2 regions of the Intestinimonas sp. MSJ-38 genome follow, and region 1 is predicted to be linked to the other one. Evidence: predicted binding sites of a transcription regulator. Region 1 holds the regulator's gene; the other holds the start of a gene.
The links. The regulator Rex, encoded in region 1, represses fermentation and respiration genes when NADH is low (regulators of the CRP and FNR family bind a similar motif). The targets are predictions, from matches to a motif close to ATTGTTAANNNNTTAACAAT.

Region 1 (7,686 bases):
GCCGAGATCATCCGTCAGGCCCGGCAGGAACATAAGCCCATCATGGTGCTGGCTGGGCGGCCCTACCATGTGGACCCGGAGATCAACCACGGCATCGACAAGCTGATTTGCTCCTGCGGCGCGGCGGTGATCAGCGAGGACTGCATCAGCCAGGAGGAAGCTCCCTTCCGCACCGGCGTGCTCAACCAGTGGACCTACCACGCCCGGCTCTATGCCGCCGCCCGGCACATCCGGGATCAGCAGGACATGAACCTGGTGCAGCTGGTGTCCTTCGGCTGCGGCCTGGACGCCATCACCACCGATGAAGTCCGCTCCATTCTGGAGAGCGAAAACAAAATATACACCCAGATCAAAATCGACGAGATCACAAACCTGGGCGCTGTGAAGATCCGGCTGCGCAGTTTGCTGGCCGCTCTGGAAGCGCCGGAAAGAGCAGGAGGAAAGTAACTACCATGGCCAAATTGCAGTACGATAAACAAGGGCGGCTGATGTTCACCCAGGAAATGCGCCGGGAATATACCATCCTGGTGCCCAACATGGCCCCCATCCATTTCCGCATTCTGGAAAGCGTGCTCCGCAGCCACGGCTATCGGGCAGTGCTTCTCCATAACTGCGGCCCCTCTGTCACAGAGAACGGGCTGAAATATGTGCACAACGACACCTGTTACCCGGCCCTCCTGGTCATCGGCCAGATGATCGACGCCCTGAAAAGCGGCAATTATGACCCCGACCGCACCGCCCTGCTTCTGTCCCAGACCGGCGGCGGCTGCCGGGCTTCCAACTACATCCATCTTCTGCGGAAAGCCCTCCACCGGGCCGGTTTCGACCAGGTGCCGGTGATCTCCCTGAATGTTTCCGGCCTGGAGAAAAACAAGGGCTTCCGGCTCACCCTGCCCCTGCTGCGTCAGGCCATGGCCGCTCTGGTCTATGGCGACCTTTTGATGCTCCTTTCCAACCAGGTGAAGCCCTATGAGACCGAAAAGGGCCAGGCCATGGCCATGGTGGAGACCTGGAGCCAGCGGCTGGTGCAGCAATTTGAACAGAAGAGCGGCTACGGCAAAAAGGAGATCGCCCAGAACATGGGTGAGATCGTCCGGGATTTTGCCCGCATTCCGGTGCATATGACCCCCAAAGTGAAGGTTGGGGTCGTGGGCGAGATCTATGTGAAGTATTCCAAGCTGGGCAACAACGATCTGGAAGGACTGCTGCGCCGGGAGGATTGCGAAGTGATGATCCCCGGGGTGCTGAATTTCGTGATGTACTGCATTGAAAACAACATCACCGATGTGGAGCTCTATGGCGGCAGTCCCATCAAGGCCATGGTGGCGAAGAAGATCATGGACTACCTTTGCGGCATTGAAAAGGCCATGATCGACGCCGTATCCCAGGAGCCCCGGTTTCAGGCCCCCTCCCCCTTTTACCACACCAAGGAGCTGTCCCGCGGGCTGATCGGCTCGGGCTGCAAGATGGGCGAAGGCTGGCTGCTCACCGCCGAGATGGCCGAGCTGATCGACGCAGGGTTCCAGAACATCATCTGCACCCAGCCCTTCGGCTGCCTGCCCAATCACATCGTGGGCAAGGGCATGATCCGCAAGCTGAAGGAGATCTATCCCGATTCCAACATTGTGCCCATTGACTATGACCCCAGCGCCACCAGCGTCAACCAGGAAAACCGGATCAAGCTGATGCTGGCCATCGCCCGGGAAAATCTGGAGAAAAAGACCACTCCCCTGGCCTATCCTCAGAAAAAGCAGGAGCCGGTGTCCCACGCGGCTTCCTCCTCGGCCACCTGCTAAGTCCCACCAGCGTGACGCTGGACCCAAACTGCGCTCCCGCGCCCGGCAGCAGAATTTAGCTGGTTGGCTTGTTTCGCTTCACGATCCCCCCTGCATGGCTGCGCCATGCTGTCCCCCCTTTGCACAAGGGGGGTCCGGTGGCCGGACGGCCAAACTGCGCTGCCGCGCCCGGCAAGTCCGATGCAGAAAGGCAAAGACGGCTCCCTTGTGCAAAGGGAGCTGTCGGCGAACGCCGACTGAGGGATTGACGGCGAGCTCCCGCACCCGACAATAGAAAACCAGCTGAATCATTCCCCCGGCTTCACAATCCCCCCTGCATGGCTGCGCCATGCTGTCCCCCCTTTGCACAAGGGGGGCTTCTCTTTGCCCGGGTCAACACAACCGACCAAGACAAAGAATCACGCTGGCCCAGTGCCTGGGCTCTCGTTCCTCTCTTTGCCCAGGCAAACACAACCGGCCAAAGCAAAGAAAATATGGCCGTCCGGCCACCGGACCCAGGATCGCAGGTTGGCCCTTACCGGTGTTGGCTCGCCAGCACCGGAGCATGGAGGCGCAGCAGCGCATCCCCACCGGAGACAGGAACGGGTGCGGGGCCACCCCGCCTCAAATGCGGTATGACAATGTCATCAGGCTTTCGCTGAAATGAACATTCTCCACCGGCACATGGATGCCGTCCAGATGAAGATCCGCACCGGTGAAATTCCAGATGCCCCGGATGCCCCAGCTGCACAGCTTGTCGGCCACATCCCGGGCCGCCTGACGGGGCAGGGTCAGAATGGCAATATCCGGCTGGTGCCGCTCCACATAGCTTTCCAGTTCCTGCATATCCAGCACCGGCACCCCGGCCACATGACCGCCGAACAGCTCCGGCCGCACATCAAAGGCCGCGGTGAGCTGGAACCCGCTTTGATCAAACTTGAAGTTGGTCATCAGCGCCCGGCCCAGATTACCTGCGCCGATGAGCACCGCTGTATGGTTGTTGTCCAGCTTGAGGATCTCCCGGATGGAAGCCCGGAGATTCTCCACATTATAACCATAGCCCTGCTGGCCAAAGCCGCCAAAGCAGTTGAAATCCTGCCGCACCTGGGAGGCCTTCAGGCCCATCTTGGCCGCCAAGACCCCGGATGAAATGCGGGCCACGCCGTTCTGGTGCAGCTCATTCACATACCGATAGTACCGGGGCATCCGGCGGATCACCGCCATTGAAATCTTTTTTTCTTCCATTTTGCCTATTTCTTCCTTCCACGGGACTGTTTCCGGGCGATGGTCCACCTGTTCCCGTTTTCTTACTACAATGAGTTATCAACATTGTCCACAGAGTTATCCACAACCGGAAATCCCTGCTTTTTCAATGGGTCCCGGCCTTTTTCGACCTTTTGTTCTGGTTTAACAAGGTGTTATGCTCTGTTTTGACAATGGGGATCTTGCGCTTTTCTCGTCTCTTTTTTGGTGCGATCTGTGATTTTTCACAGCATCACAGCGCCGCGCTCACATCCTCCGAAAGAGGCATGGTGGCATAGCAGTTCTGCTCTAAGGTGCCGGTGTGCCCGGCCAGAAATTCATAGTAGGCCTGGCAGGCGATCATAGAGCCGTTGTCCCCGCAAAGACGCAGGGGCGGCAGGAAAAGCCGCAGTCCGGCCTTCCCTGCTTCCTCTTCCAAAAGACCGCGCAGTACCGAGTTGGCCGCCACGCCCCCGGCGATCACCAGGGTATCCCGCTTTCTTTCCCGGGCCGCTTCCAGCATCCGGGGCACGATGGCCTGGGCCACGGCATGGCATACCCCCGCCGCCAGATGGTGTTTTTCCACCTGCTGCCCCTTCTGGCCTAAGTTGTGCACCAGGTTGATGGCGGCGGTTTTCAGCCCGGAAAAAGAGAAATCCAGAGCGCTGCCCGCCACATGGGCCTGGGGCAGATCGTAAAAATGGGGGTCTCCCTGCTGGGCCAGTTCATCCATGGCCTTGCCGCCGGGATAAGGCAGGCCCAGGGTGCGGGCGATCTTGTCGAAGGCCTCCCCTGCCGCATCGTCCCGGGTGGTGCCCAGCACTTCCATGCGGGTGTGATCCTGCACATCGGCCAGGACGGTGTGGCCGCCCGAGGCTACCAGCGCCAGAAAAGGCGGCTCCAGATCCGGGAAGGCCACGAAATTGGCGGCGATATGGCCCCGGATATGGTGCACCGGCACAAAGGGCACGCCCCAGGCCTGGGCGCAGGCCTTGGCGAAGTTGGCCCCCACCAGAAGGGCCCCGATCAGCCCGGGGGCGCAGGTGGCGGCCACGGCGTCGATCTCCTCCGGCCCCACCCCGGCCTGCTCCAGGGCCTGCTGGGCCACCAGGCTGATTTTCTCGATGTGCTTGCGGGAGGCGATCTCCGGCACCACGCCCCCATACAGGGCGTGCATATCGGCCTGGGAATAGATCACATCGGACAGAATGGTCCGGCCATCCTGACTGACGGCCGCCGCCGTCTCGTCACAAGAGGTTTCTATGGCTAAAATCTTCATATTGTTCTCATTCCTTTTCTGCGGGGTGTCCCCGCTGCCAAAACTCTCCCAGGCTGTATGCGTTGCCAGGCCCAGGTGCTCCGGGTGTGATAAACCATCACCCGGTAGGGGCCATCTTGCAATCCTGGCCCAGTGCATCAGAAAAGGCCAGTTGTGCCCACCCAGGCAAAGAAAGTTATGGGTCCAGCGTCACGCTGGCCCGGCGATTTTATCGCCGGGAAGAAGCCTGGGGCAACACCCGCCGCAGCGGGTGTTCTGGCTCTATGCTGGCTTCAGTGCCATCAAAAGCGCATCTTCCGGAGGGGATCGGTAATAGCCGGGGCGGATACCGGTTTTCTGAAAGCCGAACTTTTCATAAAGGGCCTGGGCGGCGCTGTTTGACACCCGCACTTCCAGGGTCACAAGGTTCATGCCCTCCCGGCGGCAGAAACCCAGCATGGCCTCCATCAGAAAGGAAGCCACTCCCTCCCGGCGGCACGCCGGAGATACCGCCACATTGGCCACCTGGCATTCATCCAGCACCATCCGGGTGCCGATGTACCCCAGCACCTCCCCGTTTTCGGTGCACACAAAGTACCGGGCCAGAGGACTGTTCAGCTCATCCCGCAAGGCGCTTTCGCTCCAGGGGTCTGTGAAACAGGCCCGCTCGATGGCGGCGATCGGAGGAATGTGTTCCTCCCGCAGCTCCTCCACCTGCCACAGCGTCTTATTTCTTTGCTTCATACCAGTTCTCTCCCTGGCTCACATCGGCAGTCAGGCGCACCGACAAGGGGAAGGCCCCTTCCATCTCCTCTTTGAGAAGGGCGCTGACCTGCGCCGCTTCCTCCCGGGGCGCTTCGATGATCAGCTCGTCGTGGACCTGGAGCAGCAGCCGGGCCTGAAGGCCTTCCTTTTCAAGCCTGCGGGCAACCGCCACCATGGCCGCCTTGATGATGTCGGCAGCCGTTCCCTGGATGGGAGTGTTCAGCGCCAGACGCTCTCCGAAGGAGCGGATATTGAAGTTCTTGCTGCGGAGCTCGGGCAGGTACCGGCGGCGGCCCCACAAGGTGGTGACGAACCCTTCCTGCCGGGCCTTTTCCTTGATCTCTTCCATATACCGGCGCACGCCGCTGTATTTTTCCAGGTAGCTGTCAATATAGCCCTGGGCCTCCTTCTGGGACACATGAATGTCCTCGGAGAGAGAAAAGGCGGAAATGCCGTAGACAATGCCGAAATTCACCGCCTTGGCATGACTGCGCATCTGGGGCGTGACAAACTCCACCGGTACGCCGAACACCTGGGAGGCGGTGACGGTGTGGATGTCCTCCCCTTCCAGGAAGGCCCGCTTCATAATGGGGTCATCGGCGATATGGGCCAGCACCCGCAGCTCGATCTGGGAATAGTCGGCGTCGATGAGCACCCAGCCGGGCCTTGCCACAAAACACCGGCGGATCTCGGCGCCGATCTGCTGACGCACCGGGATGTTCTGCAGGTTGGGCTCGGTGCTGCTGAGACGCCCTGTGGCGGTGATCATCTGCTGGAAGGTGGTGTGCACCCGTCCATCGGCTCCCGCCAGCCGGCTCAGGCCGTCCACATAGGTGCTTTTCAGCTTGGTCAGCTTCCGGTATTCAATAATGAGGGGCACAATGGCATGGCTGTTTTTCAGTTTTTCCAGCACTTCAATGTCGGTGGAATAGCCCTTCTTGGTCTTTTTGACGGCTTTGAGTCCCAGACTTTCAAACAGGATATGCCCCAGCTGCTGGGTGGAGTTGATGTTGAACTGCTCCCCGGCCAGGCGGTAGATCTCCTGTGTCAGCTCCTCGATCTGGCTGCCGAGAGAGGCCCCGAAACAGAGAAGCCTTCCGGTGTCCAGCAAAAAGCCCTCCCGCTCCATCTGGCACAAAACGGGAACCAGGGGCAGCTCCACTTCACAAAGGAGTTTTTCCATTCCCTCTTCCCGGATGCGCTCTCCCAGGGTTTCATGGAGCCGTCCCACGGCCCGACAGTGCTGGGCCAGGGCGGACAGGGCCATGCTCTCCGGGTTCAGGGGAGAAAAGGCGTCCTCCCCGGTGTAGTGGCTCTCCGGAAGCAGGTGCGCCCCCAGATAGGCCGCAGCGGTTTTCTCCAGGGTGTAGCCGCCGGCGGTGGGGTCCAGCAGGTAGCAGCTGAGGGCGGTGTCCCCTTTTAACCCCTGGGGACAGATGCCCCCTTCCAGCAGGGCTTTCCAGGTGGGCTTGGCGTCGCAGAGCACCTTGCCCCCTGTTCCCTGGAAAAAGTCCCGGAGGAAGCCCATGAAGGCTTCTTCCCCCAGATGCTCCCGGGTGAAGAGCAGCACTTCCCCCTCTTTCTCCAGGGCCAGGGCGTGGAACCCCGGGTCCAGGCGGCAGGGGGTGTCCTTCCCGGAAAAGGCTTGCAGCAGGTCTTGCAGTTCCTCCGGCTGGGCCAGGCGGTAGTCTGCGGAGATCTCCCGGGCCTCCGGCGTATCCAGGCTTTCCCCTTCGCCTTCCAGCCCCAGACGCTTGGTGAGGGCGGAAAACTCCAGCATGGAAAAGAGCCGGAACAGTCCCGGTTTGTCCATCTCGCCCCGGCTCAGGCTGGGGAGAGCGGCGGTGATGGGGGCGTCCACCACGCCCAGGGCCAGCTCAAAGCTCAAACGGGCGCTGTCCTGCCCGGCTTGCAGCTTCTTTTTCTGGGAGGGGGTGAGGGACGGGTCCTCCAGGTGCTCATAGACCCCATCCAAAGAGCCGAACCGGGTGAGCAGGCTCATGGCGGTTTTTTCCCCGATGCCCGGCACGCCGGGGATGTTGTCGGAAGCATCCCCCATGAGGGCTTTCAGATCGACGATCTTATCGGGCGACAGGCCCTGGTAGCTTTCCCGGAAGGCCTGCTCGTCATAGTCCTTATAAATGGTCTGGCCCATTTTGGTGGTCACCAGCTTGACGGTGGCCCCTTGGGCGATGAACTGGAGACTGTCCCGGTCACCGGTGACGATGACGCAGTCCTCCCCTTTTTCCCGGCAGAGCCGGGCCAGGGTGCCCAGAAGGTCATCGGCTTCAAAGCCCTCCAGCTCCATGCGGGCAATGCCCATCTTGTCCAGCACTTCTTTAATAATAGGCATCTGCTGGGCCAGCTCATCGGGCATGCCCTTCCGCTGGGCCTTATAGCCTTCGTATTTCAGATGGCGGAAGGTTTTCGCCCGCATATCAAAGCAGACGCATACCTGCTCCGGCTGCTCTTCCTCCAGCAGCTTGAGTAAGATATTCACAAAGCCATATACTGCATTGGTATAAAGCCCCTGCCGGTTGGTCAGCAGGCGCACGGCATAAAAAGCCCGGTTCACCAGGCTGTTGCCATCAATGGCCATCAATTTCATGGTGTTTCTCCTCCCAGCGGTCCCGTGTCGGGACGGCC
Region 2 (7,686 bases), on a different contig from region 1:
CCATATTGCACAGCTTTTCCACTTCTTTGATGGTCATATATCCCGCCTCCTTCCCCTTTTGAGGCCAGTATAAAGGATAAAGCCCCTTGACAGTCAAGGGGCTTTATGGTCAAAAATCTGTTTTTATACCAGTTTCGCCTTTTCCAGGATGGCATCCACCTGTTTTTGCTGTTCCTCGGTCAAAGGCAGCAGAGGCGGGCAAGGCTCTCCCCCCTGGTATCCCAGCTTATTGCAGGCATACTTCAAAGCGGGAACCCCCAGTTTGCCGGTGACACAGGCATTCACCGGGAACATCCTCTTGTAAAGCTCCAGGGATGCGGCATAGTCCCCCGCTTCAAACAGGCGCTGCACCTCCACACACTCCTGGGGACAGCAGTTGGCCAGAGCCATCACCGAGCCTTTGATGCCGATGGCCAGGGCCGGATACCAGGCCGAAGCCGTGCCCACCAGCAAATTGAATTCCGGGTCCAGACCCTGGGTCATAAAGGAGATCAACTGGGCGATATTCCCCGAGCTGTCCTTCATGCCGATAATGTTGGGATGATGAGACAGAATGGAAGCCGCCCGGGGAGAAATATTCACATGAGTAAACTTGGTCACATTGTAGATCAGAATGGGAATGGGGCTTTCGTCGGCCACCTTTGTAAAGAAGGCGATAAGGGCTTCGTCTCCCATCTGGTCCCCGTAATAATTGGGGGTGAGGACCAGGGCGCACTGGGCCCCGGCTTCGGCGGCCTTCTTGGTCAGGCGGATGGTGGCCTGGGTGTTTTCCAGCCCGGTTCCCGCCATGAGCAATTTGCCCGGCGCTTTGTGCTGGGCGGCCATGCGGATGAGCTCCAGTTTGTCCTCCTCTTCCAGATAAGGAGTTTCCCCGTTGGAACCCAGCACCAGATACCCGGCCACGCCAGTGTCATTCCATTTTTCAATGTTCTTCCGGAAGGCCTCAAAATCCACCTTCCCTTCCTTGGTGAACGGCGTGATCACCGGGGGCAGTACACCGTGAATTTCAAAAAACTTGCTGGCCATGGCTTCATCCTCCCTTGGTTTTTGGGTATTTTCTCCAAAATCCATGGTAGCATCTCCCCAGCTTTTCGTCAAGATGAAAGAAGGAGGAGCATTTGCTCCTCCTTTTCTCTTATTTCTGTTGGGCCGACAGGGCATCCACCGACAGAAGCGCTTGCTCCAGATTCTTCGGGCTGATTTCCCAGGCCATATTGTGGATGGACTCGCCGGGGGCGCAGGCCTTTTCGGCGGCAATGATCACCCGGCTTTTGTCGGTGATCCCCATTTCCGCCAAAGTCACAGGCAATCCCACCGAGCGGCAGAACCGATGCACCTGCCAGAATTCTTCTGTGGGACCATCCTCCAACAGCAGCTGAGCCAGAGTGCCATAAGCCACCACTTCACCATGCATGGCGGTGAGCTCTTCCAGAGCGGTAAAGCCGTTGTACACCGAATGAGCCACAGCCAGACCGCCGTTGTCGGCGCCTACACCGCTGAGATAGGTGTTGGCTTCCACAATGGCCTCCACGGCCGGAGTCAACAGGCCTTGCTGGGCATCCACCTTGGCCAGAAGCCCCTTATCCTGCAAGGTATCCCAGCACAACCGGCACAGTGCCATGGCCGAGCGGGTCACGCCGCCATTTTCCAGGCTGGGTGCATGATTTCTCTCACAGACCCGGGCCTCGAAGAAGGTGCCCAGGGCATCTCCCATGCCGGAAACCAAAAACCGTACCGGGGCCTTGGCGATAATGGAAGTGTCCACAACCACCACATCCGGGTTCTGGGGATAGAACAAATAGCTGTCGAAGGTGCCATCATCCTGATAGATCACCGAAAGACCGGTGCAAGGGGCATCGGTGGCGCAAACGGTGGGGATGATGACTACCGGCTTATGCTGATAGTAGGCCGTGGCCTTGGCGGTATCGATGGCGCTGCCGCCGCCTACACCACAGACCACATCGATTCCCTTTTCCTGAACCAGACGGCCCATTTTCTCGATTTCCCCACGGGAGCTGATGCCGCCAAAGGTTTCAAAATAAATCTGGGCTTCCGAGGAGGCAAAGCTCTGACGGATTTTATCCTCTGTGGCTTTTCGTCCACTTCCGCTGCAGATAAACAGGAAGCTCTTTCCCAGATTTTCTACATTCTGACGCAGTTCCAGCAATGCGTCCTCGCCCTGCACATATTTTGCGGGGGCCCGCATGAGTTTCAGCATAAGAATCACTCCTTTGTCTCCTATTGTAGTCTCTTTTGTCCTGTTTTCAAGAAGCAGATTCCATAAAAAAACACAGGGGATTTGGTCAATTTGTCAAAAGTTTAACATAGACCTTTTCCCTGTGTTTGATTGATTTTTCCGTGCTTACATTCCGTACTTTCGCAGGAAGGGGATGTGGCTCATAATCCATGCTGCAAGGAAACTCAAAAGGAACACCAAAGCGGTAGCCACCGGCACAGCCACCAGCGGTGTCCAGGTGGCCGCATTCAGCCCCAGAGCCACCAGACGGCTGTTGAAAAAGGCATGGACCAGATACATTCCAAAGGACAGCTGGGAAACCTTGAGGCAAAAGGCCAGCCCCCGTTTTCCCAAGCGATTTCCATGGCAATGCTCTTTGAAAAAGAGGAAAATCCCCACCGACATCATGGCCACATTGGGAGTGACATACAAAAACCAGGTTTCGTTGGGGGCATTCCAATCCAGGCTGGCCGCCACCGTCATGCCCCAGGTCCACAGCGTCCCCAAAATCCCGGCGGCGTAAATGAGCTTTTTCACTTTCGGAGTAAAATCATAGGTTTTGAAGTAATATCCGGCCACAAAATAGCCGATATATCCACCCAGCATCTTCAGATCCAGCCGATACACCACACCGCTGACCACCTGCCCCACCTGAGTGCCGTTGAACATGGGCAGAAAGAGAGTAAAGACAAAATAGAGCAGCAAAAAATACTCCAGATCCCGCCGGCTGGCCCCTTTGATAAAGAGCCGCAGGATGGGAGTGATGAGATACAGGCCCATGATCATATAGATAAACCACAAATGATAATGGCCAAAGGCGATGTTGGTGATGATCTGCCACAGGGAGTCGGGAGTGCCGGCCCGGCTGTTGAGCAAGGCAGTATACAGGGCATAGAAGGTGGACCAGATCAAAAAAGCGGCGGCAATGCGGGGCAGATTCTTGCGGAAAATGCTTTTATAGGTCACATTCCGCTGAGGGTCCAAAAAGAACATGCCGCTGAGCATGACAAACACCGGCACACACCAACGTACCAGGCTGTCAAACCCGTTGAGGATCTGCCATTCTGTGCTGTGCACATCCATTCCCGGCCAGTTGTTCCCACACACATGAACCACGATCACCGCAACCATGGCCAAAGCCCGCAAAAGGTCGGCATACAGCAGCCGACCCGTGGTATTTTCTTTCATTCTCTTTTCCCCTTTGTCTGGAATAGTACCAGTATAGCATATCAGCCGCCGGAGGAAAACCGGCCATTCTATAGCCTGATGGCTGTTTTTCCTCAAAAGTTTTGCTTTTTGTGAAAAAGAGGAGAAAAAAATCCCCTTTCCCTCTTGCATTTTTGTAAAAACTGAGTAAAATGATTCATTATCCCTAAAGGATTTTTATTTTATCCATTCAGGAGGTTATATAGATGAAAAACGGCGAACTGATCGGCGAGATGATTGCTTGGGAGGAAGGCTCCCCCAAGCGGATCAACCATTTTCTCAAGGTCTATGGCTTGGCCAAGGCCATCGCTTCCCGTGAGCAGTTGAGCTCCACCACTATGAACATCGTGGAAACCGCCGCCATTCTCCACGATATCGGCATCAAACCCTGCCTGGAAAAATACAGCTCCTGCCAGGGCCCCCAGCAGGAGGAAGAAGGGGAAAAAGCCTGCCGGGCTCTGATGGAAAGATGCGGCTACACCGACAAGGAGTTTGTGGACCGGATCTGCTGGCTGGTGGCCCACCATCACAGCTATGACAATGTGCAGGACATCGATCTGCAGATCCTCATCGAGGCCGATTTCCTGGTGAATCTGGATGAAAAGCAGGCCGATGAGGCCGCCATCGAACAGGTGCGGGACGACCACTTTAAAACAGCCACCGGAAAGAAGTTCCTCCAACAGCTGCTTCTCAGCAAGAAATAATGTGAAAATATCAAAAAAGGCTTCGGTAAAACCGAAACCTTTTTTATTTTTTCTTTTCTTCCGCTTCTTTTTTTAAAATACGGAAATCTTCCACCACTTGGCGTAAATGCGTTACTACCCCCGGGGGAAGTCCGCTGACATCAATAAACTCTTCTTTTTCCAGTCCCAGCAAATAGTCAGTAGAAACCGAGAAAATATCTGCCAGTTTTTTCAGCATCTCAATAGACGGCTGGATATTATCATTTTCCCAATTAGAAACACTTTGCTTAGTCACACCTAAGCGCCTGGCCAATTCCACCTGACTCATTCCTCGGACCAACCGCAATGTGCGAATCTGATGGTTTAACATGAGAATCCCTCTAGTCAAATATTAGAATACTATTATATCAATATTGATTGACAAAATAAAAATACTGTGGTATATTTATTTTGTACCAGAGAGGTGGCCTTTATGCTCCAATTTTCTTGGAAAACAGTCAGAAATCATCTTATTTTTTTGAGCATATTGGGTTTATTGTGTATCTGGGGATGTCCCCTGCGCAGACTAACGGGAATTTCTTGTCCTGGCTGTGGTTTAACCCGGGCATGGCTTTCTTTTTTGAAGGGACAATGGAACCTAGCAATCTCCTATCACCTCTTCTTTCTTCCCACACCTTTTTTTCTATTTTTATTTGCCCACAGTTCTTGTTATTTCGAAAAAAACTGTTCTTGGATACGCTCATCCTGTTTTTGCTTTTTTTCTTTGTTGTTCATTTATCATTTGTGCCGTTTGTGGCTTTTCCACATTTTATTGGAATAGGAGAGGATTTGAAATGACGCAGGACAAAGTAGACACCTACATCATGACCAATCAAAAGTACTTACCAGCAAAGAAAATCGTTTTTCTCAAGCAAAAACTTCTGGAAATAGACGAAACTAAGTTTTCCTTGGTCTCAGCTGTGGAAATGAAAGATCCCACCACCCTTTTGCTGGTATCCATTTTTCTGGGCACTTTGGGAATTGATCGCTTTATGCTGGGAGAAACCGGTATGGGTATTTTGAAACTCCTTACCGTGGGCCTGTGCGGTGTATTGACCATTATCGATTGGTTTACTATCCAGAAAAAAACCCAGGATCTGAACTTCAATAACCTGATGTTAGTTTTATAATAAGAATTACAGCGTAAATAAAAAAGGCTTCGGCAAAACCGAAGCCTTTTTTATTTTTGCCCTTCCAGGCCGCAGCACTCCTGCAGCGCATCGATAAACTTTTGAGCCGCCTTGGAAAAGACCTGGTACCGCTTCCAGATGATGGACGCCTCCCCTTCCATCCGGGGATACAGGGGGCGAAAGCACAATTTGCTGTCGCCGCTCACATTGATCAGCTTGTCAAAGCACAGCGCATACCCCAGTCCTTCCTCCACCAACAGCGAAGCATTAAACACCAGGTTGTAAGTGGCCACCACCGACAGCTCTTCCGGGTCCTTCCCCATCCACCGGGACATGGGCCAATGGTCGCTTTCCTGGGCCGAGACGATCAGCGGCTTATCCCAAAGATCCTCAGGGGTGATGTACTCTTTTGAGGCCAGGGGAGAATCCCGGCGCATCAGCACGCCCCAGGTGTCCCGCACAGGCAATTTGATGGCATGATACCCAGCGGTGTCCACCGGACCGTAAATGACCCCAAAATCAATAAGTCCCCTGTCCAGATACTCCTTTACAAAAACAGCGTTGCCGCTGCGGATGTGATAGTGGATGCCAGGATATTGTTTTTGCAGGCAGCAGGCCGCCTTGGCAAAAATGCGGATCAAATCCGATTCCCCAGCGCCGATATACACATCCCCCACAATGACTTCGTCGGAATAGGCGATCTCCCGCTGTGTCATATGCACCAGTTCCAAAATCTCCTCGGCCCGCCTGCGCAGGATCATCCCTTCCTGAGTGAGCATCACCTTACGGGAGCCTTTGCTGCCCCTAATGAGCAGCTGCTTTCCCACTTCCTCCTCCAAGGCTTTCAGCTGGGTAGACAATGTGGGCTGGGCCAGCTGCGGTATGGGCCAAACCATGGCCGAGCTTTTCGCTGAGGAAGGAACGGCCGTCGTCCTCACCGCCGGGGACAGGAAAAACTAGACCAGGTGGTGGAAGGCATCCGGGCCAAAGGCGGCCGGGCCATCGGCGTGACAGCCGATGTGTGTTCCTCCGAGGACACCAAGTGGGTTTTTGAAACAGCTTTAGAGGCCTTTGGTGATGTGGATATTCTCATCAACAACGCCGGTATCGGCGAACAAAAGATCATCGACGAAACCGACGACTGGATGCTTTATGTGATGAACACCAATCTGGGTGGGCCTATGCGCTACATCCGGGAAGCATTGAAAATCTTCCTTTGCTTCGGATTGTATCCAGTGCGGCCATTGCAACAGCCGCTGTCCCTTCCATGTGGATCAGATGGCCCGCATGAAGGAGATCAACCGGCATTCCGGTTTGTAAAAAAGAAAAGCACGGCGTATTTCAAGATACACCGTGCTTTTTTATACCCCATAGGAGCTTTCGGCCAGCAGATTTCCCCCTTGATCATAAGCCCGCACTTCTATTTGATAGCGAAGCGTTCTTTGCTGATAGGACAGATCCTGGGGACTGTTCAGATCAAAGAAAAAACCCAGCCATTCTTCCTCTGTCGGCCTTTCTCCCCGGCAAAGAAACAGGCTTCCCATTTTTTCTTCTCCTTCAAAAAAGACCTGCACCGGCTCATCGTATCGGGTGTCGGTAAGCACCCCTTCCACCCGGTGTGTGCCCTCCGGCGCCCAGGCAAACAGCAGCAGAGAGCCTTCCAGATTGTCTTCCCACATCACCGGAACCACCTGGAGTTCCTGCTCCCGGTAATAGCGCACCAAATTCCGGCCGCTCCACCGAAGAAAACCCATTTTCTGGGCCACACACACTTCCAGAAGATCCTTTCCCTCAGCCAGCACCAGCCGGTCTTTGTCTTTCAGTCCCACAGGCAGCGTATCCAGATAATCCACCTTTTCCACCATGTGGACCTGCTCCTGCCAGCGGAGAGCCTGCCGGGGCGTCAGGGCCGGATAGCCCTGGGATGCCCACCAAAGCCACAGAGCCAGAAGGGCCAGAAGCACATTGCGCAAAGTTCGCAGGGTGCGATGATATACTTTAGGAGGTCTTTTCATACTCTGTCACCTCCTCCAGAGGGATGCGGATACGGAATGTATTCCCTTCTCTTTCATAAACCAGATCCAGCCATTGGTTTTTGAGAAATTCCTCCCGCTGGCCATAGTCCATATACATGGTGAGGCGGCATTCCTGCCAGAAAAACAAAGGACGACTGCTGCTGATTTGCAGCAGAGGCTGGCTGTAATCGGCATCCGGATGCCAGCTGCCCAAATAAACCTGTCCTTCGCTGCCTTCTATGGAAAGATAGGGGCTTAGTTTCGGCTCACTCAAATAAAAGAGGGGGGTATAGCTGCGAAGGGTCACATTCAGCTCCAGAGTCTGCCACACCTCCAGGCCATAATTGCCCGTATATATATCGGGATAATGGGGGTTC

Region 2: a site for Rex is predicted at 2,308-2,327, ahead of KQI26_RS12715 (glycerol dehydrogenase). Genes of this name have one in related genera too.

Annotation. Positions count from the first base shown of each region.
Region 1 is NZ_JAHLPO010000005.1:84,571-92,256, reverse strand. Features, by position in the region: gene KQI26_RS04820 (acyl-CoA dehydratase activase-related protein) at 1-447, shown strand, start outside; gene KQI26_RS04815 (2-hydroxyacyl-CoA dehydratase) at 453-1,796, shown strand; gene KQI26_RS04810 (redox-sensing transcriptional repressor Rex) at 2,400-3,020, opposite strand; gene tsaD (tRNA (adenosine(37)-N6)-threonylcarbamoyltransferase complex transferase subunit TsaD) at 3,271-4,296, opposite strand; gene rimI (ribosomal protein S18-alanine N-acetyltransferase) at 4,558-5,019, opposite strand; gene polA (DNA polymerase I) at 5,003-7,648, opposite strand.
Region 2 is NZ_JAHLPO010000025.1:22,226-29,911, reverse strand. Features, by position in the region: gene KQI26_RS12725 (MerR family transcriptional regulator) at 1-37, opposite strand, end outside; gene KQI26_RS12720 (dihydrodipicolinate synthase family protein) at 124-1,071, opposite strand; gene KQI26_RS12715 (glycerol dehydrogenase) at 1,136-2,218, opposite strand; gene KQI26_RS12710 (acyltransferase) at 2,363-3,424, opposite strand; gene KQI26_RS12705 (HD domain-containing protein) at 3,649-4,146, shown strand; gene KQI26_RS12700 (helix-turn-helix domain-containing protein) at 4,190-4,495, opposite strand; gene KQI26_RS15820 (DUF2752 domain-containing protein) at 4,598-4,945, shown strand; gene KQI26_RS15410 (TM2 domain-containing protein) at 4,959-5,294, shown strand; gene KQI26_RS12685 (LysR family transcriptional regulator) at 5,345-6,190, opposite strand; partial or broken gene KQI26_RS15815 (SDR family NAD(P)-dependent oxidoreductase) at 6,248-6,496, shown strand; gene KQI26_RS15400 (hypothetical protein) at 6,656-7,309, opposite strand; gene KQI26_RS12675 (permease prefix domain 1-containing protein) at 7,293-7,686, opposite strand, start outside.